Regions from separate parts of the Paenibacillus sp. J22R3 genome, predicted to be linked through region 2. Evidence: riboswitches for the same ligand, from Rfam matches in the RefSeq annotation. Region 2 holds a riboswitch; the other holds the start of a gene.
What was found. A riboswitch is a leader RNA that binds a small molecule or an ion and turns the genes downstream of it on or off. The one in region 2 is predicted to bind S-adenosylmethionine.

Region 1: it holds a riboswitch for S-adenosylmethionine, as region 2 does, so the genes downstream of both, metA (homoserine O-acetyltransferase MetA) here and AC0YN4_RS28680 (hypothetical protein) in region 2, are expected to answer to the same signal.

The regions. Positions count from the first base shown of each region.
Region 1 covers NZ_JBWDNS010000003.1:199,776-215,109, reverse strand. Annotated here, with positions in the region: gene AC0YN4_RS15740 (LysR family transcriptional regulator) at 1-528, opposite strand, end outside; gene AC0YN4_RS15735 (succinate dehydrogenase cytochrome b558 subunit) at 758-1,429, shown strand; gene sdhA (succinate dehydrogenase flavoprotein subunit) at 1,455-3,200, shown strand; gene sdhB (succinate dehydrogenase iron-sulfur subunit) at 3,215-3,979, shown strand; gene AC0YN4_RS15720 (winged helix-turn-helix transcriptional regulator) at 4,823-5,131, opposite strand; gene AC0YN4_RS15715 (DUF695 domain-containing protein) at 5,359-6,198, shown strand; gene AC0YN4_RS15710 (EamA family transporter) at 6,209-7,123, opposite strand; gene AC0YN4_RS15705 (histidinol-phosphatase) at 7,276-8,085, opposite strand; gene AC0YN4_RS15700 (LysR family transcriptional regulator) at 8,099-9,001, opposite strand; gene AC0YN4_RS15695 (MFS transporter) at 9,188-10,462, shown strand; gene AC0YN4_RS15690 (metal-dependent hydrolase) at 10,654-11,301, shown strand; gene corA (magnesium/cobalt transporter CorA) at 11,362-12,297, opposite strand; SAM riboswitch class I at 12,778-12,884, shown strand; gene metA (homoserine O-acetyltransferase MetA) at 12,980-13,897, shown strand; gene AC0YN4_RS15675 (PLP-dependent transferase) at 13,937-15,097, shown strand; gene AC0YN4_RS15670 (aminotransferase class I/II-fold pyridoxal phosphate-dependent enzyme) at 15,104-15,334, shown strand, end outside.
Region 2 covers NZ_JBWDNS010000009.1:124,672-140,005, reverse strand. Annotated here, with positions in the region: gene AC0YN4_RS28725 (sensor histidine kinase) at 1-11, shown strand, start outside; gene AC0YN4_RS28720 (response regulator transcription factor) at 16-1,590, shown strand; gene AC0YN4_RS28715 (ABC transporter permease) at 1,742-2,620, shown strand; gene AC0YN4_RS28710 (carbohydrate ABC transporter permease) at 2,640-3,545, shown strand; gene AC0YN4_RS28705 (ABC transporter substrate-binding protein) at 3,613-5,211, shown strand; gene AC0YN4_RS28700 (family 78 glycoside hydrolase catalytic domain) at 5,334-7,772, shown strand; gene sigK (RNA polymerase sporulation sigma factor SigK) at 7,779-8,309, shown strand; gene AC0YN4_RS28690 (polysaccharide deacetylase family protein) at 8,650-9,732, shown strand; gene AC0YN4_RS28685 (hypothetical protein) at 9,722-9,946, shown strand; gene AC0YN4_RS28680 (hypothetical protein) at 10,112-10,744, opposite strand; SAM riboswitch class I at 10,802-10,952, opposite strand; gene AC0YN4_RS28675 (aldo/keto reductase) at 11,084-12,061, shown strand; gene AC0YN4_RS28670 (helix-turn-helix transcriptional regulator) at 12,130-13,068, opposite strand; gene AC0YN4_RS28665 (SDR family NAD(P)-dependent oxidoreductase) at 13,164-13,940, shown strand; gene AC0YN4_RS28660 (sugar phosphate isomerase/epimerase family protein) at 13,990-14,997, shown strand; gene AC0YN4_RS28655 (SDR family NAD(P)-dependent oxidoreductase) at 14,994-15,334, shown strand, end outside.

The DNA.
Region 1 (15,334 bases), on a different contig from region 2:
ATCCATGACGAAATGATTGCGCGGCAGCACGAGCACTAGGTGATCGTCGAAGAGTGGCACGCATTTGAGCTGAGGATCATCGATGCGCGAAGCGACAATGCCTAGGTCGGCTTTGCGCTCGCGGACGAGTGTGACGATCTCATGTGTTTTGCCGGTGATGGCCTTGATATCGAGCTCGGGACTGCGGAGGGTCAGTGCTTGAATAAGATCAGGCAATGTCGTTTGCAGTGTCGTAAGACTCGCGCCAATGGTTAGAGTAGAACGGCCTGCGCTCTTATAATCGGCGACAAGGCTGAGATAGCGTAAGTGCTGCTGCCTGGCCTCGATGGCATACTCGTACGTAAGCTGTCCGATTCGAGTCAGCTCAAGCCGCTTGCCGACTCGGTGGAAGAGCAATGCGCCAAGATCCTGCTCCAGCTTGGCAATTTTGCGAGAGAGCGCGGGCTGGGATAGATTCAATGCGGCAGATGCCTTATTCATGCTGGATTGCTCCACGACAACGGCAAAAACATGTAATTCGTCTAACACAAGCAATCACCTCGCAGCTCAAAGTCTATATGCAAAAAAGGTATAACAATTAATGAATAATAAGCAATTCCATTATAAGCATAAAAGGAGTATCATGTGTACTGTGCCACCATAATGTATAAATCTATTATTTATTGACGCCCTCTGGGGCTAGCGTTACAATGGAGAATGGTTTTGGCGAATTATGGCGAATGCTACCCCACAGTTTGGAAAGGAGAACGTACAAGTTATGAAAGGAAATTCGTATTTATCGCGTAAGATCCACTCCTTACTCGGAGTAATTCCACTCGGTTTGTTCATCATCGAGCACATGATTACAAACTATTCGGCCTATGAGGGTGGAGCACAGGGGTTTTCGGATAGCATCAAGTTCTTGAATGATCTTCCGCTCGTTTTCTTCCTGGAATTGTTCGGCATTTGGCTGCCGCTTTTGTTCCACGGCGTGTATGGATTATATGTTGCTTATCAGTCGAACCTGAATACCGGTCAGTTCAAGTATGGCCGTAACTGGGCTTTTGCTGTTCAGCGTATAACCGGTGTAATCACGTTTATTTTTATCTTCTGGCATCTTTACCAAACCCGTTTGCAAGTTATGCTCGGTGAAGTGAAGCATGAGGAACTCGGCGGACTGATGCATGACATCACAAGCAATGGTTTCTATTTCGTGCTCTATGTGATCGGTGTTCTTGCTGCAACGTTCCACTTCAGCAACGGCATGTGGGCATTTCTCGTTAGCTGGGGAATTACAGTCGGACCGCGTGCACAACGCATCTCCTCGTTCCTTTGGATGGGTGTATTCGTCATTGTAGCGGTGATGTTCCTATTGTCGCTTGGCGCATTCCGCGGCGATGAATTTAAAGAGGCGGCCTCTGCTGCTCTGCAATTGACGAATCTCGTTTAAGTTTGAGACAAGGAGCGATAATGTAATGGCTAAAAACAAAATTATTGTCGTTGGCGGCGGTCTGGCCGGCCTAATGGCTACTATAAAAGCTGCAGAAGCAGGCGTTCATGTCGATCTGTTCTCCGTTGTGCCCGTTAAACGTTCGCACTCCGTATGTGCGCAAGGCGGAATTAACGGCGCGGTTAACACGAAGGGTGAAGGCGACTCCACCTGGGAGCATTTTGATGACACCGTTTATGGCGGGGACTTCCTAGCGAACCAACCACCTGTAAAAGCAATGTGCGATGCAGCACCAGGCATCATTCACTTGATGGACCGGATGGGCGTTATGTTCAACCGTACTCCGGAAGGTTTGCTTGATTTCCGTCGTTTCGGCGGTACGCAATATCACCGTACTGCTTTTGCAGGCGCTACTACAGGCCAACAATTGCTGTATGCATTGGATGAGCAGGTTCGCCGCTGGGAAACAGCCGGCCTTGTAACGAAGTACGAGCACTGGGAGTTCCTCGGTTCCATTCTGGACGACGAAGGTGCTTGCCGTGGTGTATCCGCTCAGGATCTTCGTTCGATGGAAGTACATACCTTCGCTGCGGATGCCGTTATTTTGGCGACAGGCGGCCCTGGTATTATTTTCGGGAAAACAACGAACTCCGTTATCAACACAGGTACTGCCGCAAGTGCGGTATACCAACAAGGCGTTCATTATGCGAACGGCGAATTCATTCAAATTCACCCGACGGCCATTCCGGGCGACGACAAGCTTCGTCTGATGTCGGAATCGGCGCGCGGTGAAGGAGGACGGATCTGGACGTACAAAGACGGCAAGCCTTGGTACTTCCTAGAGGAGAAATACCCGGCTTACGGAAACCTGGTTCCGCGTGATATCGCGACTCGCGAAATCTTCGACGTATGCGTTGAGCAGAAGCTCGGCATTAACGGCGAGAACATGGTTTACCTTGACCTGTCCCATAAAGATCCGAAGGTGCTTGATGTGAAGCTCGGCGGTATCATTGAGATTTATGAGAAGTTCATGGGGGATGACCCTCGTAAAATACCGATGAAAATCTTCCCTGCAGTTCATTATTCCATGGGCGGCATGTGGGTTGACTACAATCAAATGACGAACATTCCCGGCTTGTTCGCTTGCGGCGAATGTGAATATCAATATCATGGTGCGAACCGTCTCGGTGCGAACTCGCTGCTCTCCGCAATCTATGGCGGCATGATTACCGGACCTAAAGCAGTCGAGTACATCAAGGGCCTTAAGAAATCGGCAGAGGATATCTCCTCCTCCGTTTATGATCGTGCGAAGAAAGAGCAAACCGACAAGTATGAAAGCATCTTGAACATGAACGGCACAGAGAACGCGTATGTCCTGCACAAAGAACTCGGCGAGTGGATGACAAACAACATGACCGTTGTACGTTTCAACAAGAAGCTCGAAGAGACAATCGCGAAGATTAAAGAGCTGAAGCAGCGTTATCAGAATATCAATATCAACGATTCTGCACGGTGGAATAACGCAAGCGTAGCGTTCACTCGTCAGCTGTGGAACATGATGGAGCTTTCCGAAGCGATGACGCTTGGCGCACTTATGCGTAACGAAAGCCGCGGCGCGCATTACAAACCGGAATTCCCGGATCGTAACGATGAAGATTTCTTGAAAACGACGAAAGCGACGTGGACGCCGGAAGGCCCGCAAATTTCGTACGATGAAGTCGATGTCTCTCTCATTAAACCGCGTAAACGCGACTACTCCAAGGAAAAATAGAAAGGAGAATAACGATGGCGGAAACGGCAGTGAAAACAAAAACAGTAAAGCTGGTCATTACGCGTCAAGACGCTCCGAACTCTGGCTCGTATACGGAAGAGTTTGAAATTCCATATCGCCCGAATATGAACGTAATCGGTGCCTTGATGGAAATCCAGCGTAATCCTAAGAAACAAGACGGTCAAGGAACGGCTCCGGTATGTTGGGAATCCAACTGCCTGGAGGAAGTATGCGGCGCATGCTCCATGGTCATCAACGGCAAGCCTCGTCAAGCTTGCAGCGCGCTGATCGATAAACTGGAACAGCCGATTCGACTGCAGCCGATGAGCACGTTCCCTGTTGTGCGTGACTTGGTTATCAACCGTGAGCGGATGTTCAATGCGCTCAAACGGGTAAAAGCATGGATTCCGATCGACGGAACGTACGATCTTGGTCCAGGACCGCGTATGGCGGAAACGAAACGTCAATGGGCTTATGAATTGTCCAAATGCATGACCTGTGGGGTCTGCTTGGAATCCTGTCCGAACGTCAACGACCGCAACAGCTTCATCGGACCTGCGGCAATCTCGCAAGTTCGTTTGTTCAACGCTCACCCTACGGGCGAGATGAACCAAGAAGAGCGTCTGGAAACGCTGATGGAAGACGGCGGTATCGAAGGCTGCGGTAACTCGCAGAACTGCGTACGCTCGTGTCCGAAAGGCATTCCGCTGACGACTTCGATTGCGGCGATTAACAAGGATACGACCAAGCATTTGTTTAAAAAGTGGTTGGGGATGTAGGGTAAAGATAGGGCTCCCGTGGTGGGGCCACTTCGCACAGCTATTCCGATTTGCGCTCCCGTGGTACTCCGTACCAAAGTCGCTCAAATTCGGAATAGCTGTTGCTGCGTTTCCGCACCAAAGTCGCTCCGTTTAACCCTGCTGGTAGCAGGGGGAAGAAGCTAGACGTGATTGCTCCTCTGCTTAGCGAGGGACACTGCATGCAGGCAGTACGCTTTAGCGCTCCCGTGGTGCTTCGCACCACGGGAGCTCCAAATCGTACCGCCTGCGGCGCTCGTTCCCGCCGCCGCTCCAGAGTCGCGTGAAACCGAAGACTGCCGCTCCAGAGTCGCACGGAAAAGGCGTATCCAATTACCTATTGGATACGCCTTTAGTATGTTGAGAAGCCTAACGTTTTTTTCAAAACGTTGGTTTATCCTTTGTTTGTAAAACCTACAAATACAGATTGGCGAAGAATTCTCCGTTTATGCTCTCCATTCCAGGTTAATCCACTTCACCTCGAAAATCTAACGAACCGTAGAGGCGTTATTTGACTGGATTTGGGTCTTATGAAAAGCTAACGAACCGTAAAGGTCTTATTATGGAGAAATTGGCTCCAAACCAGATGCGAACCGCCAAATAGGACCTCCACGGTTCGTTAGAACCATCCACACTCCTCGAAACAAAAGCGGGCTGGACGTTGTGATGCTCTGGTCAGCAGCAAGCAGCAAGCAGCCCCTTTGGACCGAATTACCTATTGAATTCACCTGTTTGTAGCAATTTACGACAAGATTTTGGTGGAAGGTGCAACATTATAGCACGTTTTCCCGTAAGTAAAAAAGCTGCCGTCATTCACGGCAGCTTCTAACACCAATTCTCGCCCCAATCTTGAATCGATTGGATAACGGGTTCTAATCCCCGTCCTTTAGCAGTTAATTCATATTCAATTCGAACCGGCATTTCCGGATAGACGTTACGTTTAATGATTTCGAATTGTTCGAGCTCCTTCATCCGGTCGGTCAGCATCTTATCGCTCATCTCCGGGATTTGCTCTTTCATTTCTTTAAACCGCTTCGGCCCGCCGAGCAGAACGCGAACGATCATGCCAGTCCATTTTTTGCCGAGTAGCTCTGTTGCGCACTCATACTTTGGGCACATTTTGGAATAATCCACGTTATCACCCCACTTTTCAATGATTCTATTGTAGCACATGACGTTTTCAAAAGGGAGGGCTATTCGCCAAGAGAAGACAAATGCTTTTCATTCATTATATACTATATTTAAGTTAGTTGGATACACATGGGTAATTTTCCCAAAATCCTTATTAACTTTGCAAGCATAACCGAAATAATTCTAAGACGCTATAGAATTGTTATCATACCACGATATTGAGGTGCCGGATGTCGGACAACTGGGGATTTTATGAACGCCGGACGGAATCGGAGCAGCTGCGAGTGTTGATTAATGTCGGATATCGTACCTCCGCTCCGCTGACACCGTATACGGATTTGCTCTCGATTACGATTAACTTATATCCGGTTCGTGCGCATAATCGTTCGAATCGGGATTTTGTCAAACAATTGGAGCAGTTGGAATCCAAGCTTGAACATTGGCTGAAAAGTACTGTAGGTGCCATCTATATTGGGCGCATCAACGCAGCAACTCGGCTTGAGTTTTATTATTATACGAAAGGGCAGAGCCCTGATCTTCCCGAAATTCATGCTTGGCTGGATCAGAATTGGACTTTCCGAGCACAGGTCTATCGCAAACCAGATCCACAGTGGGAATTTTATAGGTTTATGCTGCCGGATGCACTTGAGGAGCTGTTTGTGCATAATGCACAGATGATCTATGCGCTGATTCACAAAGGGGATAATATCGGCGAGCCCAGGAATGTCTATCACTGGCTGCTGTTTCGGGAGGACGACGACAGACGCGAAATTGAGTCGATGCTCAAGGGATTAGGATATGTCATCGAGAAGGAGAAGGAGGGGAACCCCGAGCAGGGCTATCCGTATCCGCTGGTGATTAGCCGTTTCGAGGACGTTCGGCTTGATACGGTAAATGAGCGCGTACGCGAGCTTCATTCACTGCTGGCAGGCAGTGGAGGGCGTTACGATGGATGGGGCTCGGTGATGAAACTTTCCGCAGCGGGGCGGTTCCGCCGATACATCCGCCGGAACCTGAGTAACGTCGAAACAACGCTGCGCAAAGTATTCTTGAGACGAAACTCCGAATGAAGTTATTCGTTTATAGTCGTATGAGGACAAGCCCGGCAATGGTCAGTATGAAAGCTGTCCATTGATAAGTATTCAATCGCTCGCGATATAGGATGATCGAGCCTGCGGCCACTACCAAGCTGTTGGCGGCAAATACGGGGCCGGCTATGTTGGCTCGCCCCGTTTCGAGTGCGATTGCATAGAGCTGCAGTCCGCCGTAGGAGAACAGCCCGGCGACTAGCCCCCACTTCATTCCAATCGATGCTGAGCGAAGCGACTTCTGCATGAGTCTTGAACCTTCTTGCGCACCTGCACGAAAGCTGCCGAGCGAGCTCCTGCGGGATCGCTCTTGGCGCGCAACAAAGGCGAACCAAACAATCGATAAACTGTAAGCGACGAATAAGATCGGAGCGCTGCTTAGCCCAAGGTCTCCTGTGACCTTAAGCCCGCCATTACGAATCGCGAAGAGCAGAATGCTGATGCCTACGTAGAAGTACCATCGCGGTGCTATGCGGAAGGCTTTTTCTTTGCCTTGCATGGAGACAAGCACGACGGCGAGCAGGAGCAGCAGAACGCCGCCAAGCTCAGTCTTCGAAAGTTGTTCGTTATAGCCGAAGGTGCCAAGCGCAATGACCAGAATGATATTCATATTCGTTAGCGGTGATGTCAGGCTGGCAGGTCCCCACTCCAATGCTTTCATGAAGAGCGCATTCCCGAGGGCGGAGCCTGCACCGATAAGCAAGCCGGCGAGCCAAACGCGTGGATCAGCGAGCGATGGCAGCAACGTATGCTCCAAAACGGCGTGAATGCCAAATCCGCAGGTCCCGGAAATATAAAGACCCAGAAGCAGGTAAGCGGAGGAACCGCTCTGCATCTGGGACACCTTCATCCACCAGCCAGCCAACCCGAACAGTACCGCACTGCCTACGGCTGCTGCAAACCACATGTAACTTTCCACCAATCTCGTATTTTTAAATGTTACACAAATGAAATGGTTCTGTTATCGTTCCTTCATATTGGAGGGGTATTATAATAACCAAGACCCCCTTTTGATTATATATGACTTAGGACCTGCCGCGTGCAGGTCCACTTTTTTATCTACAGGGCTACACTTACGGGCTTCTTATTCTTGTAATAGAACCATTCCGTAAACCCGATTTCCTTCAGACGCTTCGCAACAAGCTCCCAATCTTCGCCGACTCGGCTCGGTTTATGAGCATCAGACCCGAAAGATACCGTCACACCAAAGTGCAATGCACGCTCCAATATCGCATCAGACGGATACCAGCCGCCGGCATCTTTGGTACTGCCGGAGGTGTTGATTTCGATGGAGACGCTGCTCTCCCCAATGACTTTGAGGCAATCATCAATCGCTGCATCGGCGGCAATGGCGGAGAAAGCAGGGTAATACCCTTTCATCGCATCGATATGACCGAGAATTTGGAACATGCCACTGCGGGCGGATTGGCCGATAAGCTCGTAATAATGGCGTTTCTCATCGATGTGCTGTGCTTCGGAGAGGTTCTTCCAGCGGTTTCGATTGAAGATGCTGACGCCGCGCGACTGATGGACGGAACCGATAATATAATCAAAAGGATAACCGGCATAGACATCGCGATAAACCTGAGCGTGCTGAGGGAAGAAATCGGACTCCACACCGAGCAGGACGTCGATAGTGCCTTCGTACTTGGCTTTAAGCCGCAGCACTTCCTCTACATAATGAACAAATTCGCTTTTTCCCATTGCAATGCCGGGATTCGGTTGATCCTGTTCGCTTGCAAAATAAGGGGAATGATCTGAAATTCCGATGACGGACAGTCCCGCCTTGATTCCGGCTTTAATATAATCCTCGATATTAGCGTCTGCATGCCCGCACCGGAAGTGGTGCGTATGTAAATCAAATTTCAAGCTGAATCTCCTCCTACTCGCTGCTAATGAAATGATCTTCGGGCATACCCTTCAAATCGCTCAAAAACTGCTGCATCGCTGAGTTGATGTACCGTCCTGACTTATAAACCAACCCGACAGGATGGCTCATATCGAGCTCATTGACTTTAATCCGCTTGAGCGTACCGAGTTGAACCTCTTTGGCAATGGAGAGCTTAGAGACCACTGCGGCGCCTAAATTGATTTCGACCATTCGCTTCACTTCCTCGCTGCTCGAAAGCTCCATGACGATGTTCGGGTGCAAGTTATATTTGCGGAAGATTTGATCCAGAAAACGTCGTCCTAATGTGTCCGGTGACAGCATAATCATGGGAATGTCCTTGAGTGATTCTACGGTAGTATGCTTCAAATGGCTCATGGGATGCTCGGGAGCAACGACGAGTTCGTAGGTGTCGTAATACAGGATGGATGTTTCCACATTTGGATTGCGTTCCGACAAATAGGTGATGCCGATATCTACGGTACCATTCTCTACGCTGGCCATAACGCCGGAAGAAGGCATGGAGTGAATCGTTGTTTTGATAAGCGGAAATTGGTTTTGAAAATAAGACAGCACCCGAGGCAAAATTTGAATCGCGATCGAAGAGGTCGTTCCCAGCACGATATGACCCTGCGGCGTTTGGCTTAGGTCAGAGAGCTTCTGCTTCAATTCTTCTACGATGGCTAATATACGCTCGGCGTGATCAAGAAACACTTGTCCGCGGTCCGTTAATGTGACGGGTTGATTCCGATCAATTAGAACCGTTTTAAACTCATCCTCTAAGCTCTTGACTTGGGCAGAAACGGCCGGCTGCGTTAGATTAAGCAGCTCTCCTGCTTTACGAAAGCTCATGGTGCGTGAGATGGTTAGCAACGTTTCGAGTTGGTTAATATTCACGGAATCCCTCCTTTAGCGATTAAAGATTTTTATCACAGCTATATATCATTATAATGTAAAATCAGCTCGACGGCAAAAGGTACGAAACAGCCTGTGGGCCGCCCGGAGTTGGAGCAGGATTCAATTAGGATGCTGTCGAATGTTGGTTTAAGGTGACAATTCATGCGCCATAAAGGAGCGAAAAGGATGAATCCGAAGGCAGTACGCAGCTGGATGATGTACGATTGGGCCAATTCTGCTTTTGCCACAACCATTATGGCCGCGGTCATGCCGATTTACTACAAAACGGTGGCTGGCGCAGATTTGAGCGGCAATACAGCTGAGAATTACTGGGGGTATACGCAAACCATTGCAATGATTTTCGTAGCCATTCTATGTCCGATTTTGGGAGCGATTGCTGACTATTCAGGTTCGAAGGTACGTTTCTTATCGGTGTTCATGTTCATCGGATCAATCGCGACCATCTGCATGGCGTTTGTTGGGACCAATGATTGGCTGCTTGCATCTATATTGGTTGTCATCGGTACGATCGGCTTTGCCGCATCCAATACGTTCTATGATGGATTAATTACGGAGGTTTCGACACCGGAGACACTCAATGCCGTGAGTAATAAAGGGTATGCGATGGGCTACTTAGGCGGCGGCTTGCTGCTGCTAGTCAATTTAATCATGATTGAGAAATGGTCGTTAGTGGGCTTTCCTAATAAAACAGTGGCAACGCAAACCGTCTTTGTTACGGTCGGGATCTGGTGGATCTTGTTCTCGCTTCCGATTATGCGCAATGTGAAGGAGACCGCCAGAGGGACCTCTGCAGGTTTCGGTGATCGGATTCAGCGCGGGATGAAACGGATCACCAATACGATGAAGACGCTGAAGCATTACCCGGAGCTGCTTAAGTATATGGCATCCTTCTGGTTCTTCAATGATGGGATTAGTACGGTGATCGTCATGGCGACGATTTATGGCAGCGGCATCGGAATTGAAACATCGGATTTGATAGCTGCACTTCTGATTACGCAGTTTGTCGGCTATCCGTGTACGCTGCTCTTCATCCGATTCGCCTCGCGTATCGGGATGAAGTACTCGCTTTATTGCTCGCTGCTTGTATATGTGCTGATTGTTATGCTTGGATACTTCATGACGAGCGCGCTTCATTTCTATGCGCTGGCTGTTATGGTCGGTTTCGTGCAAGGAGGGAGCCAAGCTACGGCAAGGTCGCTGTACGCCACTTTGGTGCCGCCAACGCGAACGGCCGAATTCTTCGGCTTCTTAAGCTTATCGAGCAAATTCGCCGCTGTAGCCGGACCAGCTGTATTCTCCGTTGTCGGCACGATAACAGGGTCCAGCCGGCTGGGCATACTTGCGCTCCTGGCGTTCTTCATCATTGGTATCATCCTGCTGTATTTTGTGGATTTTGCCAAAGGCCGCAAAGAAGCGTTGGCAGGAGAGGGGCTTGTGTAACTCGTAGCTGCCTGGTTGCCAATTCATCACAGCTATCATACGGGGCATCACTTGAATGCACTTCAAGCGATGCCTTTTTATATGTCGGAATTCCTATTGAACGAGAATGGAAAAGAAGGTATAATCATTCGAAAAGCGAACTGACGTTCGATCAGCGCTTCTACATGGTCAGTCAGAAGGAGGAGGCAGGTATGAAAGGGACGACACACTTGGCGATTGGCGTCGCGATCGGGGTGGTTGCTGCTGCCACGCATCCCATTACGCTAACCAATGCAGCGGCATTTATCATCGTTGCGGCATTTTCCGCCTTGAGCGCGGATCTGGACGGTACGAACATGCTGAGCAGCAAGCTTAGCAAGCCGGCAAGGATAATCCGCGCACTCATGCTGTGGGGCGGAGTCGCAGCAGGAGCAGCAGCGGGGTATTTATATTGGTTTGAAGATTTATTGTATCCGTATCTCACGATTGCCGCAGCAGCCGTGTTTCTTCTGGGTCTCATCTCTCGCAACGGTATGATTCGGGATGCGCTTGTGAGTATAATCGGCTTAGGGCTTCTGTATGCTGGTTATGCGATCGGTCATCATTGGCTGATGGGGCTTGGCCTGTATGTTGCATGGGTACCTTGGTTGAATCACCGAGGGTTAACGCATACCGTTTGGGCAGTTGCTGCATGGGGAGCAATCGGATGGGGGCTTGAGCAACAGCTGGAGATCGAAGGGATTGCCTACACTGCAATAAGCGGTTATCTATCCCATCTTATTGCGGATACACTGACGCCAAGCGGCGTCAAATGGTTGTACCCGCTGACTAAGAAGACCTTTAAGCTGCCATTCGGTTAAACATAACAAAAGCTCTCCTGAGGCCGCGAACGTCCCGGGAGAGCTTTATTAATTCGCCGATCATAGCCATTCTTTCTTGCGGAAAATGAAGAACATTCCGAAACCGAGCATGAGCATGAAAGTGAGCAGCAAGTAGGAGCCGCCGTGCAGATGAAGCCCGGGTATAAAGTCGAAATTCATTCCGTAAATTCCGGTGATGAAGGTGAGTGGCATGAAGATCGTGGTCAGTGCGGTAAAGACACGCATGATTTCATTCGCGCGGTTCGCAAGCGAAGACTGGTAAGCCTCTCGTAAGTTGCCCATCAGATCGCGGTAGGTCTCGAAGGTCTCGGCGATCTTAACGGCATTCTCATAGATATCGCTGAAGTACTTCTGCAATTGATCGTCGATCAGCTTCAGGTCTTTCTTATTAAGCGTTGCGATAAGCTCCTTCTGCGGTCCAAGTACTTTCTTGAGCCAGAGAATCTCGCTTCGAAGTCCGATGATTTCATTCAGATGCGATTTCTTGGTGTGGACCAGAATATCTTCTTCCAAGCTCTCGATCCGCGCTTCAATCCGATCGCCGACGAGGAAGTAATTATCAACGACGATATCGACCAAATGATAGAGGAAACGGTCGGGTCTGCTGACTTGCTCTTCGAGCAGGATCGGTTTCAACGCGCGAAGCTCGTTAATTTTCTGTTTCGTAACGGTAATAATATAATGGCGGCCCAGAAAAATGTTCAAGGCACGTAGGAAAATTTCTTCATCATCAAATCGGATGCTGTTAATTACAATAAAATAATGGCCTTCATGAATTTCAATCTTAGGCCTTTGCTCTTCTTCGCTCAGACAGTCTTCCACTGCCAGCTCATGCAGCGCGAATATCGGCTGGAGCACGGCGAGGTCATCTACGTCGGCATCAATCCAGTAGAAGCCTTCGGCAGGCGGCACGACGGCTGCTTGAATGTCATCAACCGGTGTGAAAACACCTTGATTCACGTGACGGATTTTCATCCGCGTTCCTCCTCTCGTTGTTGCAGTAATTCCCGGATGCCGGCTAAGAGGAGGAGAACAGAATCGCGCAACATCAAGCAAGCCATATTGCGCGCGGTGCCGCCCTGCTTGCTCTAGTCCATCTATCTAGAAGCGGCGCGTTTGCGAATACGGCTCGATGACGCGAGCCTTCCTGCTATCTTCCGTATAAACCGGTTATCAGTGCGGTTGCCCGCAGGCCTCGGGTCGCCTTCCATAGTCGTAAACACCCCTTTTGTGGTCAATTATTCACTAGTTAAAGCGTAATTCTTGTCTAGTATACTCCGACAATGTCTTTCCATTCAAGAAGAAAGTAGCGTCTATGGTTCTGTAACAGCATATGCAGGGAAAAGCCCATGGTTACGCGTTTTTTGACGATGGTAGAGGTGGGCTCCTTGACGGGAATAAAGGAATGATTTAAAGTAGGAGCTAAGGTATTTCCGTTAATTAAATAAGCAAGCTTTCTTATCAAGAGCAGGCGGAGGGACTAGCCCGATGAAGCCCGGCAACCGGCGTGTAAACGTACGGTGCTAATTCTTGCGGAAACGTATGTTTCTGAGAGATGAGAGGCGCATGAACGATACATTTGTGCCCCTCTCTAATGAGAGGGGCTATTTTCATTGCGCTCCTCAGTCACAATCCAAGCAGACAAGGAGAGATTATCATGCCGATTAAAGTACCAGACCAATTGCCTGCGAAAGATGTTCTGACTGATGAGAATATCTTTCTAATGGATGAGAGCGTAGCCTATCATCAAGATATCCGTCCGCTGCGGATCGCGATTCTCAACCTAATGCCAACTAAAGAAACGACCGAAACACAGCTGCTTCGCTTAATTGGGAACACGCCGCTGCAGGTGGAAGTCGTGCTGCTTCATCCGAGGACCCACACGTCGAAGAATACGTCGTCCGAGCATTTGGAGTCGTTTTATAAAACGTTCGAAGATATCAAGCATGAATACTATGATGGCTTGGTTATTACCGGCGCACCTGTAGAGACGCTTCCATTCGAAGAGGTCAACTATTGGGAAGAGCTGAAGGATATTATGGATTGGTCGGCTCGACGAGTAACGTCAACCTTCCATATTTGTTGGGGCGCACAGGCGGGATTGTATCACCACTACGGGATTCCCAAATACGAGTTGACGGACAAAGTGTTCGGCGTTTTCCCGCATACGGTGGAGAAGCGCAATGTTCCTCTTGTACGCGGCTTTGACGAACTGTTCCTGGTTCCGCAATCGCGTCATACGGAAGTACGCCGCGATGATATCGACAATGTTCCGGATCTGGATATCCTGTCTGAATCGCCGGATGCCGGCGTATATCTGGTCGCTTCCAAAGATGGCAGACAAGTATTCGTAACCGGCCATTCGGAGTATGATCCGTTGTCACTCAAAGCGGAATACGATCGTGATGTGGCCAAAGGAATGGATATTGCTTTGCCGAAGAATTACTATCCAAACAATGATCCGTCGAAGCTTCCGTTGTCGAGCTGGAGAGCGCATGCCAATCTGCTGTTCTCGAACTGGTTGAATTACTACGTTTATCAGCAAACCCCTTATGACTTAGGTGCAGGCATTTAGATATGAAGTTCATTATTCGACGAGAGGGAGTCACTTCAGATGAAAATAGAAAGCCGCTTAGCGCAAATTGGATCCATTAAAGAGCCTGTTACCGGAGCTGTCAGCTTCCCGGTCTACCAGGCAACAGCTTTCCGCCACCCGAAGCTTGGCGAAAGCACCGGCTTTGACTATGCCCGCACGAAGAGTCCGACTCGCAGCGTGCTGGAAGAAGCGGCTGCTGAGCTGGAGTCCGGTGATGCCGGATTTGCTTGCAGCAGCGGCATGGCTGCGCTGACCACTGTCTTCTCGCTGTTTGGCCAAGGCGATCATTTGCTCGTTTCCTTGGATCTATACGGCGGTACATACCGCTTGCTGGAGCGGATTATGACTCGCTTCGGCGTATCGGCTTCTTACGTGGACACGAATGACATTGATGCGATGAACCAGCTGATTACACCAGCTACGAAGGCGATCTTGATCGAGACACCGACGAATCCGCTGATGATGATTACGGATGTGGAACGGGTTTGTTCATGGGCAAAGTCCAAAGGACTGTTGTCCATTGTCGATAATACGCTGCTCACTCCGTTCTTCCAACGCCCGATCGAGCTTGGTGCTGACATTATCGTGCACAGTGCAACGAAGTACCTTGGCGGCCACAATGACGTGCTGGCAGGTCTTATCGTCACGAAGGGCAAGGAATTGTCCGCTGAAATAGGCTTCCTGCACAACTCACTCGGCGCTGTTCTTGGACCACAGGATTCGTGGCTGCTGATGCGCGGCATGAAGACGCTGGCGCTGCGGATGGAACGCCATCAAGCAAATGCGACGGCGATCGCAAACTGGCTGCTGACGCATGAAGTGATTGAGGATGTATACTATCCGGCACTTCCTCATCATCCGGGACATGAGGTGCAGAACCGTCAGTCCTCCGGCAACACAGGTATTTTCTCGTTCCGCTTGAAGAAAGCCGCTTATATAGAGCCGATCCTTCGTCATATTAAGCTGATTGCTTTCGCAGAGAGCCTCGGCGGCGTGGAATCGCTGATGACGTATCCGGCCGTTCAAACGCACGCGGATATTCCGCTGGAAATTCGTCAGCGGATCGGTGTCGATGACCGTCTGCTTCGTTTCTCAGTCGGCATTGAGCATGTGAATGATTTGATCGCGGATTTGGCGCAAGCCTTTGAAGCAGCAAAACGCGAGCTTGGGGAGGCATAAACCATCATGGCAGAGCAGAATCCGGACAAGGGCAAGAACAACAACGAGAAGCAATTTGCAACGAAATTGATTCATTTCGGGGCTGAGATCGACGAACATACCGGCGCTTCAAGCGTACCGATCTATCAAGCATCTACCTTCCATCATCACGATATCTTCAATCCGCCGACGTACGATTACAGCCGTTCCGGCAATCCGACACGTCAGGCTTTGGAGGATTACATTACGCTGCTTGAA
Region 2 (15,334 bases):
AGAAGGAGTAGAACGATGATGGAGATTACGATACTGCTTGTAGACGACGAAGCGATTGATTTGGAATGGCTGCAAGTCAGAGTCATCAATAGCGGAATTGCAGGTTTAAGTACGGTAAGAACGGCAAAGAGCGGATTCGCCGCGTTAGCGATATTAAAGCAGGAGAAAGTAGACATCATCTTGACGGATATCCAGATGCCCATTATGTCCGGACTCGAATTTGCGCGACAAGCAAAGGAGCTCCAGCCTGATGTCAGCATTGTAATCATCAGCGGCCACGAAGATTTCCACTATGCGAAGGAAGCGATTAAGCTCACAGCTTATGCCTATTTAATCAAGCCCGTGGATGATGGGGATCTGGTGGCAACCTTGTCCGGTTTATGCGAGAAGCTGTGGGAAGAGCGGCGCAAACGTTCCACCGTGATGGAGGCGCTCCCTTACGTACAACGGGAATTGCTTCTTCGCTGGTTTCGAGCGGTGTCTCCCGGAACGGCCGAGCGGCGGATAGCGGATTATCTTGCCCCTTATCTGGCCAAAGGGGTTTCTACCGCATTAATCGAATCGGATGAATTTGACCGCTATGCAAAGGATCTGACGATTGAACAGCGGCGGGAACTGTGGCAGAACGTGGAGGCATTCCTGAGATCCTTCGTTCAGGAAGAGGAGCTCGGTGAATTCATAACCGGATTCGATAACCGGTTCGTGCTGCTTACGCCAAATGAGGGGAATAACGATCTCGCGCTTGAACGATTGATTCAAGCGTTCCAAGCGGAATTCCCGTTTACGATTACGATCGGCACCGGAGACCGTGCATTTGGCGAGGAAGAACTCCATGATTCATATCGACAAGCCGAGGCGGCATTAAGCATTAAGTGGATCATGGGCAGAAATCGCGTCATCCGCAATGCATCGTCCATGTCGCCGGGCAAGCCGGCCGGCGCAAGCGTGGTCAAGCTTGTGGACGAGATGCTGCAAGCCATTCTAGACTACGATCTGGTGAAGATCGATGATTGCCTGCTTGCTCTATTCTGGCAGGACCATGGGCAGCTTCGCAAGAGCGAGGCGTATGACCTCATCGTACGCATAACGTCCAAGCTGCACAGCGATTTGCAGCTGCTCAATGAGAGTTTGTACGAGCTGCTAAACTGGGATGCCAACCAACCGAATGAATTATTCGAATTCGAGACGATGAACGATCTCGTATCGTGGTTGAGAAGGCGGTTCTTCGAGCTGTCCGAGCTGTTGGTTACGAAACGTCGGAAGCAAGATCGCAAGCTGATCGCGGATATTATCCGCTACATGGAGGAGCATCTGGTCAGCAAGGTCACGCTCAAGGAGGTTGCCGCACACTTTCATTTTACGCCGAACTATCTTGGCTTTCTCTTTAAAGCGGAGACCGGAATGGCATTTAGCGACTACCTGAACGATACCCGAATCAAGCAAGCTCGCATGATGTTAGGCGATCCGAAGCTGAAGGTGTATGAAATCGCAGAGCGGGTCGGGTACAAGAACGTCATCTATTTCAACCGCATGTTCAAACAAGCCTTCGGCATGACGCCGGGCGAATATCGGAAAATGATAAAAGTTTAGTCACGATCGTAGATTTGTATTAGTTTTAGTTGCACGGCTTGCTTATGTCGAATCCTGCGAATTTCTTATAATGGAGCCAGACATAAGAAAGGAGCAGAGCATAGTGGCAGAAAGAAGAACTACCTTCTGGCGCGACCTTGTGAAATACAGGATGTTGCTGTTCATGATAGCACCGACAGTACTGTTGTTTCTGTTATTCTCGTACGTGCCGATGGCGGGAATCATGATCGCGTTTAAACAGCTGAATTACACGGGCGGTGTGTTCGGAAGTCCGTGGGTCGGGTTCGATAACTTCAAATTTTTCTTCGAATCCGGAGATGCTTGGCGAGTAACCAGGAATACGGCCTTATACAACATTGGCTTTATGGCAATCGGTAATGTACTGCAGATGACGGCAGCCATCCTGTTGTTTGAGGTCGGAGGTAAATGGTTCCGGAAAATCATTCAATCGGCGCTTTTCCTGCCCTATTTCATTTCGTGGGTCGTCGTCGGTTCCATTGCTTACAATTTGTTCAGTTACGATTTCGGAACGATAAACAGCGTGCTGACTTCACTTGGATTGGAACGGATCGATATCTACAATACGCCGGTATATTGGTCGTATATCTTGTTATTCTTCCATACATGGAAAGTGCTTGGTTATGGAACGGTCATGTACTTGGCTGCGATTACAAGCATAGATACGGAGATGTACGAAGCGGCAGAAATCGATGGAGCTAACGTGTTCCAGCGGATTATGAAAGTGACGGTACCGAACTTGCTTCCGACTTTCATCATTCTCATGCTGCTCGCAGTAGGGAATATATTCCGCGGCGACTTTGGGATGTTCTACAACATGGTCGGGAATAATGGCATGTTATTCTCTGCAACGGACGTCATCGACACATTTGTCTTCCGTATGCTCATCAATACGAATGACTTCGGCATGTCTTCGGCAGCAGGCGTATACCAATCGGTGCTTGGATTTATCACGATCTTAGCGGTGAATTATGCCGTGCGCAAATATGACAAGGATCGTGCTTTATTCTAAATCGAGAGGAACTTGCCTTATGAAAGAGACAATCGTAAGTCGGGGCAGTCAGAAGGATCGGCTCCTTCTTGCCATCATCGCATTCGGATCATTGACGATCCTGGCACTGATTTGCATTCTGCCATTCGTGCTCGTGCTTTCATCATCTTTATCTGACGAAGACTCCATTCGCATGAATGGGTATACATTGATTCCGAAAGTGTTCTCCCTGGAAGCCTATCGCATCATCTTCGAATTTCCGGATGACATCATCAGGGCTTACGGCGTTACGCTTATTGTAACCATTATCGGTACGGTTCTAGGTTTGTTCTTGACCGCGATGACTGCTTATGTGCTCTGCCGCAAGGATTTCAAGTGGCGCAACTATTTCGCGTTTTACTTCTTCTTCACGACGCTGTTCAGCGGAGGGCTCGTCCCCTGGTACTTGTTAATCGTGAATTATCTGGACATGAAGAACACGCTCGCTGCATTGATCCTGCCGTCGCTCGTGAATGTCTTCTATATCATCGTCATGCGATCGTTCCTTTCAGGTATCCCCGATGCGATTACGGAATCCGCCAAAATCGACGGGGCCGGAGATTTCCGAATATTCACAACTTTCATTCTTCCTCTATCCAAACCGGCTCTGGCTACAGTAGGTCTATTCCTCGCGCTTGGCCACTGGAACGACTGGTATAGCGCGTTATTGTTCATCTCCGACGATAAGTTAATGCCGCTGCAATATTATCTGTATCAAATGCTCGGCAACCTTGAAGGCATGCGAACGGCCATGCTGGGAGCCGGCGGAGATATCGCAGTCGATATCCCGGGCGAAAGCTTGAAGATGGCGATGACTGTCGTGGCATGCGGTCCGATATTGTTCGCGTACCCGTTCATTCAGAAATATTTTGTGCAGGGTCTCACGATTGGCGCAGTCAAGGGATAAACACAGGAAATCCTGGTTTATTATAAAGCTTTCAATCATTCATACGAATTAGGGGGAAGGCACGAAGATGAAGAAACAGAACATGAAGAAAAAACTGAGTTTTACGTTGACCGGCGTATTAGCAGCTTCCATGATTTTAAGCGCATGCGGAAGCACGACAAACGATTCATCCACGAACACGGGGAATAACACTGGGAATAATGCAGGAGCGGGAAACACGGCAAGCAATAATGCCGGCAGCGATACGATCGACACAAGTGAGGCCGTCAAGCTGAATATGGTCATGCTCGGACCGAAACCGGCTGATTATGACCAAGTTTTCGGCGAGATTAACAAGCAGCTTGCGTCCAAAGTAAACGCGACAATCGATGCAGAGTTCCTTGACTGGTCGGACTGGTCTCAGAAATATCCGTTGAAATTCGCTGCGGGTGAAGATTTCGATCTTATCTATACCTCCAACTGGGCGCAGTACAATGCGCAAGCCGTTAAAGGCGGGTTCCTTGAACTGACGGACGAACTGTTGTCCAAATACATGCCTCTGACATCGGCTGCGATGCCGAAAGTCAAATGGGATCAAGCGCGCATTAACGGCAAGGTGTATATGGTACCGCAGAACCAAAGCAAAGAGTTTACGGATAAGCTGATTCTGTACCGTGAAGATCTTCTTGAGAAATATAAGCTTGCGCCAATTGACAGCCCGGAAACTTACAAGGCCTACTTGGAAACCATTGCTAAGAATGAAAAAGGAATGACGCCATATGGAGTGGAATCCAGCAACAGCAAACTCCATAATCTGGATACGCTCCTCCTGAAACAGAAGAATAACTGGAACATTCTCCAGGATCTGCCGCTTGCTTTCAAAGTGGATGATGTCAAAGGACAAGTCTTCAACGTTTACGATACGCCTGAGTTTAAGGATCTGCTGGCTTACTATAAGGATCTTGCCGACAACGGCGGTTGGTCGCGTAACGCACTGACGAACAAGAGCAGCACGACGGACGACTTCAAGTCAGGCAAAGTAGCATCGATGTCCCATAACGTTACTGCACTTGGCGGCATTATGGCTCAGGTTAATAAAGATCATCCGGATTGGAAAGTGGCGCTGGCAGATCTTTCTCCTGCTAGCAAAAAAACGGCCGCGATTTCCACGCAGAACGGTATTGCCGTTCATGCTTCTTCCAAACATCCGGAACGCGCGCTTATGGTGCTTGATTTGCTTCAGAACGATAAGACACTTCATGACTTGATCATGTATGGAATTGCCGGGACGAACTATGAGCCTAACGGCGATGACAAATTTACGAAGACAGATAAATACGGCAATTTCAACACGTTCTCGAACTGGGCATGGAATTCTCCGCTTAACCGTATTGACACGACTTACCCGCAAGCTGCACAAGATGTCGAGAACAAATGGATCGGTCAAGTATTCCACTACCCGCTCGAAACTTTCGTCTTCGACAACTCGAAGGTGCTGAACGAAGTCACGAACGTAGGAAATGTGATGCTGCGCTACGGAACACCACTTGAATACGGTCTCATCCAAGATACGGATAAAGGTCTTGCGAACTTGCAACAACAGCTGAAGGCAGCTGGCATCGATAAAATTCAAGCAGAACTGCAAAGTCAAATCGACGCTTTCTTGGCTGCACAGAGCCAAGGCTAGGATGATATTCAAACAGGATGCAGAGCGGATTGTGCTTTGCATCCTGTTTGAATTTTCGAAAAGACAGAGGAGTGGGAAGAGTTGCATTCTCATATACGCTGCAAGGGAGGAAGGATTGAGCATTGGCTAATTCACGATTTGTTCGAAAACGTCCGGTGGGCATGTCATGGGGGCAGGGGACCGGGATAATCTGGCATCCTGCCGAGGTAGAAACGCATTATGAGCATCCTTATCAGTCTTTCTGTTATTTCCGCAAAACCTTTGAGTTAGCAGAGGATAGCCTGACATCAGGTAAGCTGAAGATATTCGCAGATTCCAGATACATTCTTTATGTGAACGGCAGGTATGCGGGGAGAGGACCTTGCAGGAGCGATCCCCGCTGGCAGTATGTGGACGAAATCGAGGTATCGGGACTGCTCCGGAGCGGGCTTAACACCATTGCCGTCATGGTGTTGTATTATGGCTACGGTACCGGCCAGTCCATCGACCGTATTCCTGCCTTGGTGGCGGAGTTGCAGGTAGCTGCCAATGGGAAAGAGCCGTTGCTCATCGGGACAGATGCCACCTGGTCCTGCCGCAAATCCGATGCTTACGATAGCGGAGCTCCCCGAGTCAATGGCTGTCAAGGGCCGGTTGAGATCTTTGATGCCAGAGAAGAATTGCAAGGATGGCAGCTTCCGGATTTCATTGAAGAGGATTGGCAGCAAGCTAAGCAGCGGGGAATCGGACTATCGCCTTTCTGGAATTTTATCGAGCGACCCATACCGTTAATGGAAGAGAACGAAATCGATGCTCTCAGGTTGGTAAGCCGGGGCAGCGTCCGTAAGTCGGCCGAACCCTTGGAAAGACTGCACCTGACTATAATAGAAGAAACGAATGCCATTGAAGTGTCGGAAGTGACTTCTGAGCCGTTTGATATTTGGTCGCAGCCATCAGATCCGGATCATGCGGAGATCCTGACCTATGACTTCGGGCGGATAGAGCCGGGCTACTTGCAGCTTGACGTAACGGGAACTTCAGGTACCATCGTGGATGTTGTATATGCCGAAGAGTTGTGGAATGGCAAAGCCTATCTAAACGTCAATAATAACCGTTCCATGGATCGGTTTATTCTGCAGGAAGGCCGGCAACAAGTTGAGGTTCGCTTTGGCTGGAAGGCAGGCCGGTATATGCAATTGAGGATAAGGCATGCGGATGACCGCTCTATTATCCTGCACCGCGTCGGATTGCGGACTCGCAGATATCCGGTCGAACGTCCGGCTGCTTTCCGATGCAGCGATGAACGGCTGCAGCAGATATGGGACATTTCCGAGCATACGATTCGGATCTGCATGCAGGATGCTTTCGTCGATTCTCCAAGCCGCGAACAGCAGCAGTGGATGGGGGACGGGCGTTGGCAGGGCATTTATCAGACCTATTATTCCGGGGATGGAAGATTGCATCGCAAGCTGCTGGAGCAGATCGGCCAGTCGCAGGATTGGCAGGGGATGACCGCGCAGCGTTATCCGGACGGCCATCATAATTATCCGCCCATTCCATCCTTCTGTCTTCATTGGGTCAGCTCGTTTGGTGAGTACGTGTCCGCTTATGAAGATGATGGCCTGCTGGCCCAGTGGTGGCCTAACATCGTCCAGGCTCTCCGCTGGTTTTCCGGCTTCGAGAATGAAGAGGGTCTGCTCGAGAATGTACCGTACTGGGCTTATATCGACGCCGGCGAAGCCCCTCTTGGCCGATGGCCGGACGTAGAACGCGGAGGCATCGTATCGGCACTTAACCTTCTTTATTTAGAAGCCATTCAGCTTATGGTAAACTACGCGGCACTTCTCGGAGATCATGAGGCGCTTGCGTATTACAGCGAAACTGCCGGCCGACTGGCAGCAAGCATCCGGAATAAACTGTGGGTTCCTGAATGGAATGCCTACATGGAATGTCTGGTTGACGGACAACCAAGCAGCCAGTTCAGCGAATCAGCCAACGCATTGGCCATACTTGTACTGCATGAGGCCGGGGAAGAACGAAGCGAAGCGATTTACCGTAGTGTATTCGCGCCGGATGCTGAAGGAAAGGCCATTAAAGCGAGTCCTTTTTTTATGATGGTTGTCTACCGAGCTATGCTGAAGATGAAACGGGAAGATCGAATGCTGGAGCTTGTAAGGGAGAGATACGGCAGCATGTTGGATGCCGGCGCGACTTCGGTCTGGGAATGGTGGGATCTATTCTATCGGGATGAACACTCCGCAGAGATCTCTTTTAGTTCCGCTTGCCATGCATGGGGCAGTATGCCGGTCATGTTGTTCCTTCATTCTATCGTTGGTATACAGCCTCTGGAAGCCCATAACCGGTCGCTTCGGATTCAGCCCCGTTTATTAGGCGAACTGAATTGGGCAGAAGGGTCCATTCCCACCTTAGGAGGTCCTTTGCAAGTACGAATAGAACGCCAACCGGAAATGCCGGAGGTCGCGCGTATAAATTTATCCGTACCGGAAGGAGTGACGGCTCTCTGCGGGGATTCATCGTATGGTCCCGGTGATCACGTCGTGCTGAATTGGCCGTTATACTAGCAACTAATGACATCGGGTTGCGTACACAACGTCAAGAAGTTCGACAACACCGGTGAAGATCTGGAAGACCTCATCTCGATCGGTACGATCGGGCTTATTAAAGCGATTGAAAGCTTCCAGACAGGAAAAGGGACGAAGCTCGCGACATTTGCGGCTCGTTGTATCGAGAATGAAATTTTGATGCATTTGCGGTCATTGAAGAAGACGCGTAAGGATGTGTCCCTCCACGATCCGATCGGAACGGATAAGGAAGGCAACGAAATCACCTTGATCGATATCCTCGGCACGGAAGCCGATGATGTTGCGGAGAAAGTGCAACTCAAAATCGAGAAGAGCAAGATTTATAAAAATTTAGATATATTGGATGACCGCGAGAAGGAAGTCGTCGTCGGCCGATTCGGCCTGATCGCAGGCGGCGAGGAACGGACGCAGCGGGAAATTGCGAAGGAGCTCGGCATCTCGCGTTCGTATGTGTCGCGCATCGAGAAGCGGGCGCTGATGAAGCTGTATCATGAGTTTTATAAGGCGAAGAAGTAATAAGGGATACAAGCACAAAAGATAAGGCGTTAATGCCAATATAAACAGCCACCGCTGAATGACTTATTCGGCGGTGGCTGTTTTGTTGTCGGGGAATCGCTGACAGGAAGTGCGGAAAAGTCAGTCAACGGATTACAGTAGTCGGGGCAGATGAAACGATTTTATAATGAACCTGACTCGGTGGTATGACATGCCGCCTTTTCTTTGTTTTCTTAGGACTGAATAATAGCTTAGGCAACATTTGTCGAATTAGCTTCGTTGAATAAATGAAAGTGCGATTAGTTGAATCACCTTTACATTGAACTACGGAGTTGATCCTATGTCATTAAAAACCAGATACATGGTGCTCACATCCCTGCTGCTGGGATTGACTGTTATTTGCTGTGTATTGATCATCCAAACCTATCATGCTCGCATGCCGCTGGTCGGACGATTGTTCTATGGAGCGGGGAGTGCCGCTGGTAACCGTGATTTAAGGCCGGGCCAGAATGAACCTCATGGCGAGTATTATAAGGATCGCGTGATTGTACTCATGTATCACGAAGTCATGAAGAATCCGCACAACGATGCCGGAGCGCTATCGATAAGCAAGTTTGAGCGCCAGCTTGAATTAATGAAGGCCAACAATTTTCACTGGATAACGATGGATCAGTACCGCGGATTTATTTTGCGGGGAGACCCGGTTCCGGATAATGCGGTACTGCTCACGTTCGACGACGGTTATGAATCCTTCTATCAGGATGTCTATCCGGTTCTGAGCAAGTATGAGGCACCGGCGACCAACTTTCTAATCGTCAACACGATTGGCAACCCTCGTCACGTCGGGGTTTCCAAGCTGAATTGGGACCAGGTAAAGGAGATGAGCCGGACCGGCATTTCATTTTACAGTCACTCGTTTGATTCTCATCGCTATGTGCCCACGGATGCGAAGGGCAAGCATCGGATTGCTGCGTTGACCGGACCTATTTACTTGAAAGATAAGGGCAGAAGGGAGACGAAGGAGGAATATAAGGAGCGGATAAAAGCCGATTTAGAGCAAGCGAATACCATATTGGAGCAGAAGCTTGGCACCTCGAACCATGTGCTCGCTTTCCCGTACGGAGCGTTCTCCAAGCCATTGCTCGATATTTGCGCGCAGCTGGGCATTGATGTGACGCTGACTGTAAAAGATGGTCTCGACAGCCCCCGCCAGAGCAACGGTTTCCGTCTTAACGCCGGAGGCGCGCAGAATGATCCCGATCTGCAGGTGGCGCTGATGAAGCAAGCGGAGCAGCGGCTTGGCCATGCCCGCTTCGACCGCGCGCCGGAGCGTAAACGCGAGGCGTTATGGACATTGGCCGCGATGATGATCGTCGCCGCGTTGTTGGCGGAATCGGCGTTCAAGCTGCGGCAGGAGAAGAGGCGCATGAGCAATGGTTGGTGAGATGGACCGTACGGGAGCGAGTATGAGGTGGTGGCAAACATGGAAACCCGGTGTCGTGGATGAGGACGCGGTGGGAGATGCGAGCGGATGGAGGAGCTGGGCAAGCACCAGAGACATGATTTGCCCAATGCTGCATGCCGTAATAAGCATGTTCGAAATTCTAACGAATCGTACGGGCCTTATTTGGCCGGAATTCTGGGCTTTGAAATTCTAACGAACCACGGCGGCCTTATTTCAGGAAAAATCGCTCAAAACGACCCATTCGCAGCCAGATAAGACCGCTACGGTTCGTTAGATTTATTTTGCTGGTGTTATCGTCAAAATAAGACCTGTACGGTTCGTTAGAGCGTTCTGTATGCCTGGTGCCGCTGCTACTCGTCTAGAACGAAACATACGCTTGCGTATTGCGAAGCAGGTACGAACGATCCCAAAGATACCGTTTATCCTCATTCTGCAATACAGCCGGTTCAGGATTCCCGTTCAGCTTCAATAGCGCTGATGCAACGAGCTCGGACCTTACGGGTCCCCAAGAATCCGTCTTGCTCTGAACGTAGCTGAAGCTCTCGAGCAACGTCTGCTCCTTCATCCGCTGAAGCGGGGAAGCCCACATGACCAAGTCACAATTGAGACTCTTGCGTGGGAGGGCAAACTCCGCCAGCCCGACTGCTCCCGTTGTCGTGGTAATCGCAACTAAACCACAGAAATAATCGCGGCCATGGCCGGGCTGCAGCTTCTCTGCAAGCTCGCTTTCGAATTGAAAACATTCAATACGGCTAATTTTGCACTGCTGCATAAACTCGAGCGAATAGCCAATGACCGAATTTCTCAAATTGAGCAAAGCAATCAGCTGGGGCAGCGTATCCCGTTGATACTCGGCCGATTCATCTATCGTCGTATGGTCAGGAATCGTGTTTAGCATCATGATCCTCCTTCGCAGATTGGTTTGCGTTCGAGCCAATGCTTCGAATGCAGCATTCTGCGTTACATAAGTGTTGTAGTTTATAGAAAACAAAAATGACCTCCTCTGGAATCAGAGAAGGTCATAGGAATGTAATGTCATTGATCCTCGCTCTTATCTCCCAGATTCGCTTAATTAAGCGTTCCGCAAGAATTAGCACCGTGCATCCCATTGATTATGACGATAAGCATTCGCCAGTTACAAAGGTTTGTCGGTTGCCGGGTATCATCGGGCTTGTCCCTCCACCTACTCTTGATAAGAAAAAACATATTAAATTTTTACCATTATGCTACATAAACAGGCTTGATGTCAAGGGATACTTCATTTGGCGGCGTCTCCATTTAAGGTATAATAAGTTAATAGACTCGTCATGAAGGAAGGGGCTCAGCAGCTATGAAATATCGTTATCTCGGAAGAAGCGGGCTGGAAGTATCCGTATTAGGATTGGGAACCAATGCATTCGGGAAACGTGCCGATCAGAATACATCGATACGGATTATCCATCACGCCATGGATAAGGGCATTAATTTTATAGATACGGCTAATATTTATGCAGGCACAGAATCGGAACGAATCATAGGGTTGGCATTAGAGGGGAAACGGGACCAAGCCGTGCTGGCTACGAAGGCGGGGTTAGTGAGTGGCGCAGGTCCGAATGCTAGAGGATCCTCTCGCCGCCACCTCATGCAAGAGCTGGAGAATAGCTTGAAACGTCTCCGAACCGACTACGTCGACCTGTATCAAATTCACACCTTCGATCCGAACACGCCGCTCGAAGAAACGTTAAGTGCGCTCGAAGATATGGTTCGTTCAGGGAAGGTTCGCTATATCGGCGCTTCCAACTATGCAGCATGGGAGCTGATGAAGGCGTTCGGGATTAGCGATTCTAAAGGAACTGCGCGGTTTGTTTCCACTCAGACCAGCTACTCCCTTGCAGATCGGACACCTGAGCAAGAGCTTGTCCCGGTGTGCTTGGATCAAGGCGTAGGCATCATTCCGTATTTCCCACTGGCGGGCGGTATTCTGACCGGCAAATATGGCTTAACGGCTGAAGAAGCACCGACAAGCTCCAGAGTGATTACGGACCCGAGCTTTATTCGCTTCTTAGACGAACGCCGAGTTACGTTGGGGCAACAGGTAAGCAGCCTCGCGGCTGACAGCGGACATAGTGCGAGTGCAATGTCGCTGGCTTGGCTTATGGATAAGCCCGCAATCTCGACTGTCATTGTCGGTGCGACACGAGTCGAGCAGCTCGAAGATAATTTGAACAGCGTAGAAATGAATCTCGGCTCGGAATTGACGGATACGCTGAATGAATGGAGTGACGCATTCCGTTTCGGCAAACCGTTCGCGCTCTACCGATTACCTTAAGGAAAAGGACAGTCTCCAATCATCCGACGGATCTGGCGATACAGAGGCTGTCCTTCTTTGTCAATCTGCTATATCGTCCGCGACAGCTTCCTGAACTGCATGGCAGACATCCCTTCCCAGCGTCTGAAAATACGGCTGAAATAGTGGAAATCCTCATAGCCGACCGCCCCTGAAATCCACTCGATCGTCTGATCCGTTTCCCGCAGAAGCCGTTTGGCTTCCTGATGGCGCACCGTCTGCACGAATTTATTGGGACCGACACCCATCATCGCTTTAAACTGCCGGCTCATATAATCTTCGTGGACGAGCAGAAACTTCGCCATATCCGTGCTCGACCAGCGACGGCTGCAGTCGTTGCGAATCTCTTGTACCAGCTCGAGCAGACGCTTCTCATATTTCGGATGCGGCGTGCCTCGTCCTTCGTTCTGCTGACGGAGCAGCAATCCGATCAGTTGGATCATCAGCCCTTTGCACACACTGTCGTAATCCTGCTGCCGATCATTCCATTCTTGAATGACATTTTCAAACAGGGAGATGATTCTCGGCGACACGTTCGTCAGCAGTGATTCGGTTATGATCGGTCGATCTGCCCCCAAATAAGGCATGTCGCTGAATGCATCCGGGTCCGGATTGTACTCATCGGCGATGATGGTATGACTATTAGCCGCGCCATCGAAAAAGTCAAAATGGATGCCGAGCAGCTCCGCATGCGGCGCTGTCAGCACTTCAATTCGATGATGCTGCCAAGGTGCCAAGATGAGCAGACTGCCAGCACGAGCCTCTATGAGCTCACCTTCGATCGTAGCCCTGATCTCACCATGCTTCACATAAATGAGCTGAAAATCATAGATTCGACGGCTCCACCTGAAATCCGGAGTACGGCAATGCTGCCGCGCCCAATGAATAACAGGAGAAATGTCCCGCAAAGTGGTTTGCCTAATTCGAGGAAATAGAACGTTGTCCAATTGTTCAGCACCGCCTTGTACGCCGAGTTCGGAAAAGTCCAAAAAACGATCACCTTTATGTAAAGCCTTCCAGATACTGAAATGGTAACATGTAAGCGCATTCCTTAACAAGGATGAAAGGACCAGGTGATCTCCAGATGAATAGCAGCCATAGTCAATTATTTCAATTAACAGGTAAAGTTGCTTTACTTACAGGCGGGACCGGCGGACTTGGTATTGTGATGGCACAAACCTTGGCACAAGCAGGGGCAGCAGTCGTCATTACAAGTCGTTCGGAGGAGAAAGCAGCTGCGATTGCCAAGCAACTATCTATCGATACAGGCAGTGAAATCACAGGAATGGCAGCAGAGCTAACGGATGCCGACCAGGTAGAGCGGCTGGTGCAAGCCGTTAAGGAGCGCTTCGGACGCATCGATATTCTAATTAACAATGCCGGAGTCAACGTTCGCAAGCCGATCGAAAGCTACGACGAAACAAGCTGGGATCTGGTGATGGGCACCAATTTGAAAGCTCCGTACCTGTGCATCCGCGCCGTTACACCGCTCATGAAAGAGCAGCAATCCGGTCGCATTATTAACGTAGCCTCGATGCTGGGGATGGTTGGACTGCCGGAGAGAAGTGCCTACTGCGCGAGTAAGGGCGGCGTCATTCAGTTAACCAAGGTGCTGGCACTAGAGCTTGCCCCCTTCAACATTACCGTGAACGCGCTATGTCCCGGACCGATCGCGACCGAGCTCAACACGGTTGTGATGAACAATCCCGAGGCAAATCGTTTCTTTGTAGATCAAATTGCGCTGGGTCGGTGGGGGAGACCGGACGAAATTGCGGGTCCGACTTTATTCCTCGCCTCAGATGCATCCAGCTTCATGACAGGCTCTACGTTAACGGTCGACGGCGGTTGGACGGCCAAATAACCGGGCTTCATCTCCTAGCTGAATAGCTGGATACGAAAGGGTGATCGGGATGCGTTTTGGCTTATCTGTATTTGGCACGACTTATGCAATGGGATTGCACCCACGTGCAGGAAGGCCGAAGATTTCGGCGGAAGGGGTCATTAACCTAGCGCTGCAAAATGGCCTTCAAGGCGTCGAGCTGCCCCTCTCGATGCTGGCAGACTGCGACCACAGAGCTATAGCAAGCAAAGTCGAGGCGAATCAGCTTTATATCACGATCGCTTCTGATGGCTTCGACGCGGCACGGCTAGGTGAGGCTTTCGATACGGCAAAGTCCGTGGGAGCAAAAGTAGTACGAACGGTGGCAGGCGGAGCGAAGTTCGGCGGAGATCGCCGTCACTTAGTCGGGAAGTGGCAGTCATTCCTGGAGGAGGCACGCGCCGGTCTTACTGCAGCGACTGCTCTGGCGGAAGAAGCAGGCGTCATTCTGGCGCTGGAGAATCATCAGGATCTCTGCTCCGAAGAGCTGATTTGGCTGTGTGAGTCCATTGCATCGCCGAACTTCGGATTAACGCTGGATACCGGCAACCCGCTTGCTACCGCAGAGGAGCCGGTCGAATTTGCCAAACGAATCTCTCCTTATCTCAAACATGTCCACTTGAAGGATTATTGGATTTATCCGAGTGCGGAAGGCTACATGCTCGTCCGTTGTCCGATTGGACAGGGAGCGGTGGACTTTCCTGCGCTGATGGAGGTTTTTCGCGCCAGCCAAGCAGCGCAGACGCTGTGCATGTCCATCGAAATCGGAGCATTGGAAGCGAGGCATACCAGGGTCCTTGCGGATGATTATTGGCCGGAATACCCGAATCGATCCGCCAGAGAGCTGGCGGAGCTCCTTCGTTGTGTCCAGCGCAATGCCAGGCCGACAGCGGATTGGCGTACGCCGCATGAACGGGGCGAATCGGCGGCGATCATTGCAGCCTATGAGCAGTCACAGCTCATGTCGAGCATCGCATATGTACAGCAGCTGATGAACAGCTGGAACACTTCGAGACCAGAGGAGGAGGCATTCTCATGATCATCGATTTACAAGGAAAAGTAGCCATCGTTACCGGTGCGGGCAGAGGAATTGGACGTCATATCGCACTGACGCTTGCGAAGGAAGGCGTCATTACGATTGGAACAGATATTAAGCAAGAGCTGCTCGATGACCTGGCTCTGCAATTTGCGGAGGAACAGCTTAACGGAGCGCAATTCATCTGTGATGTGCGAGATTCGGCAAGAATCGCTGAGGTTGTGGAGGAGGTACGGAGCCGATTTGGGCGAATAGATATCTTAATCAACAATGCCGGAGTGGCCAGCGGCGGCACTGTTGAGCTGCTCAAGGAAGACATTTGGGACGCCAATATGGATAT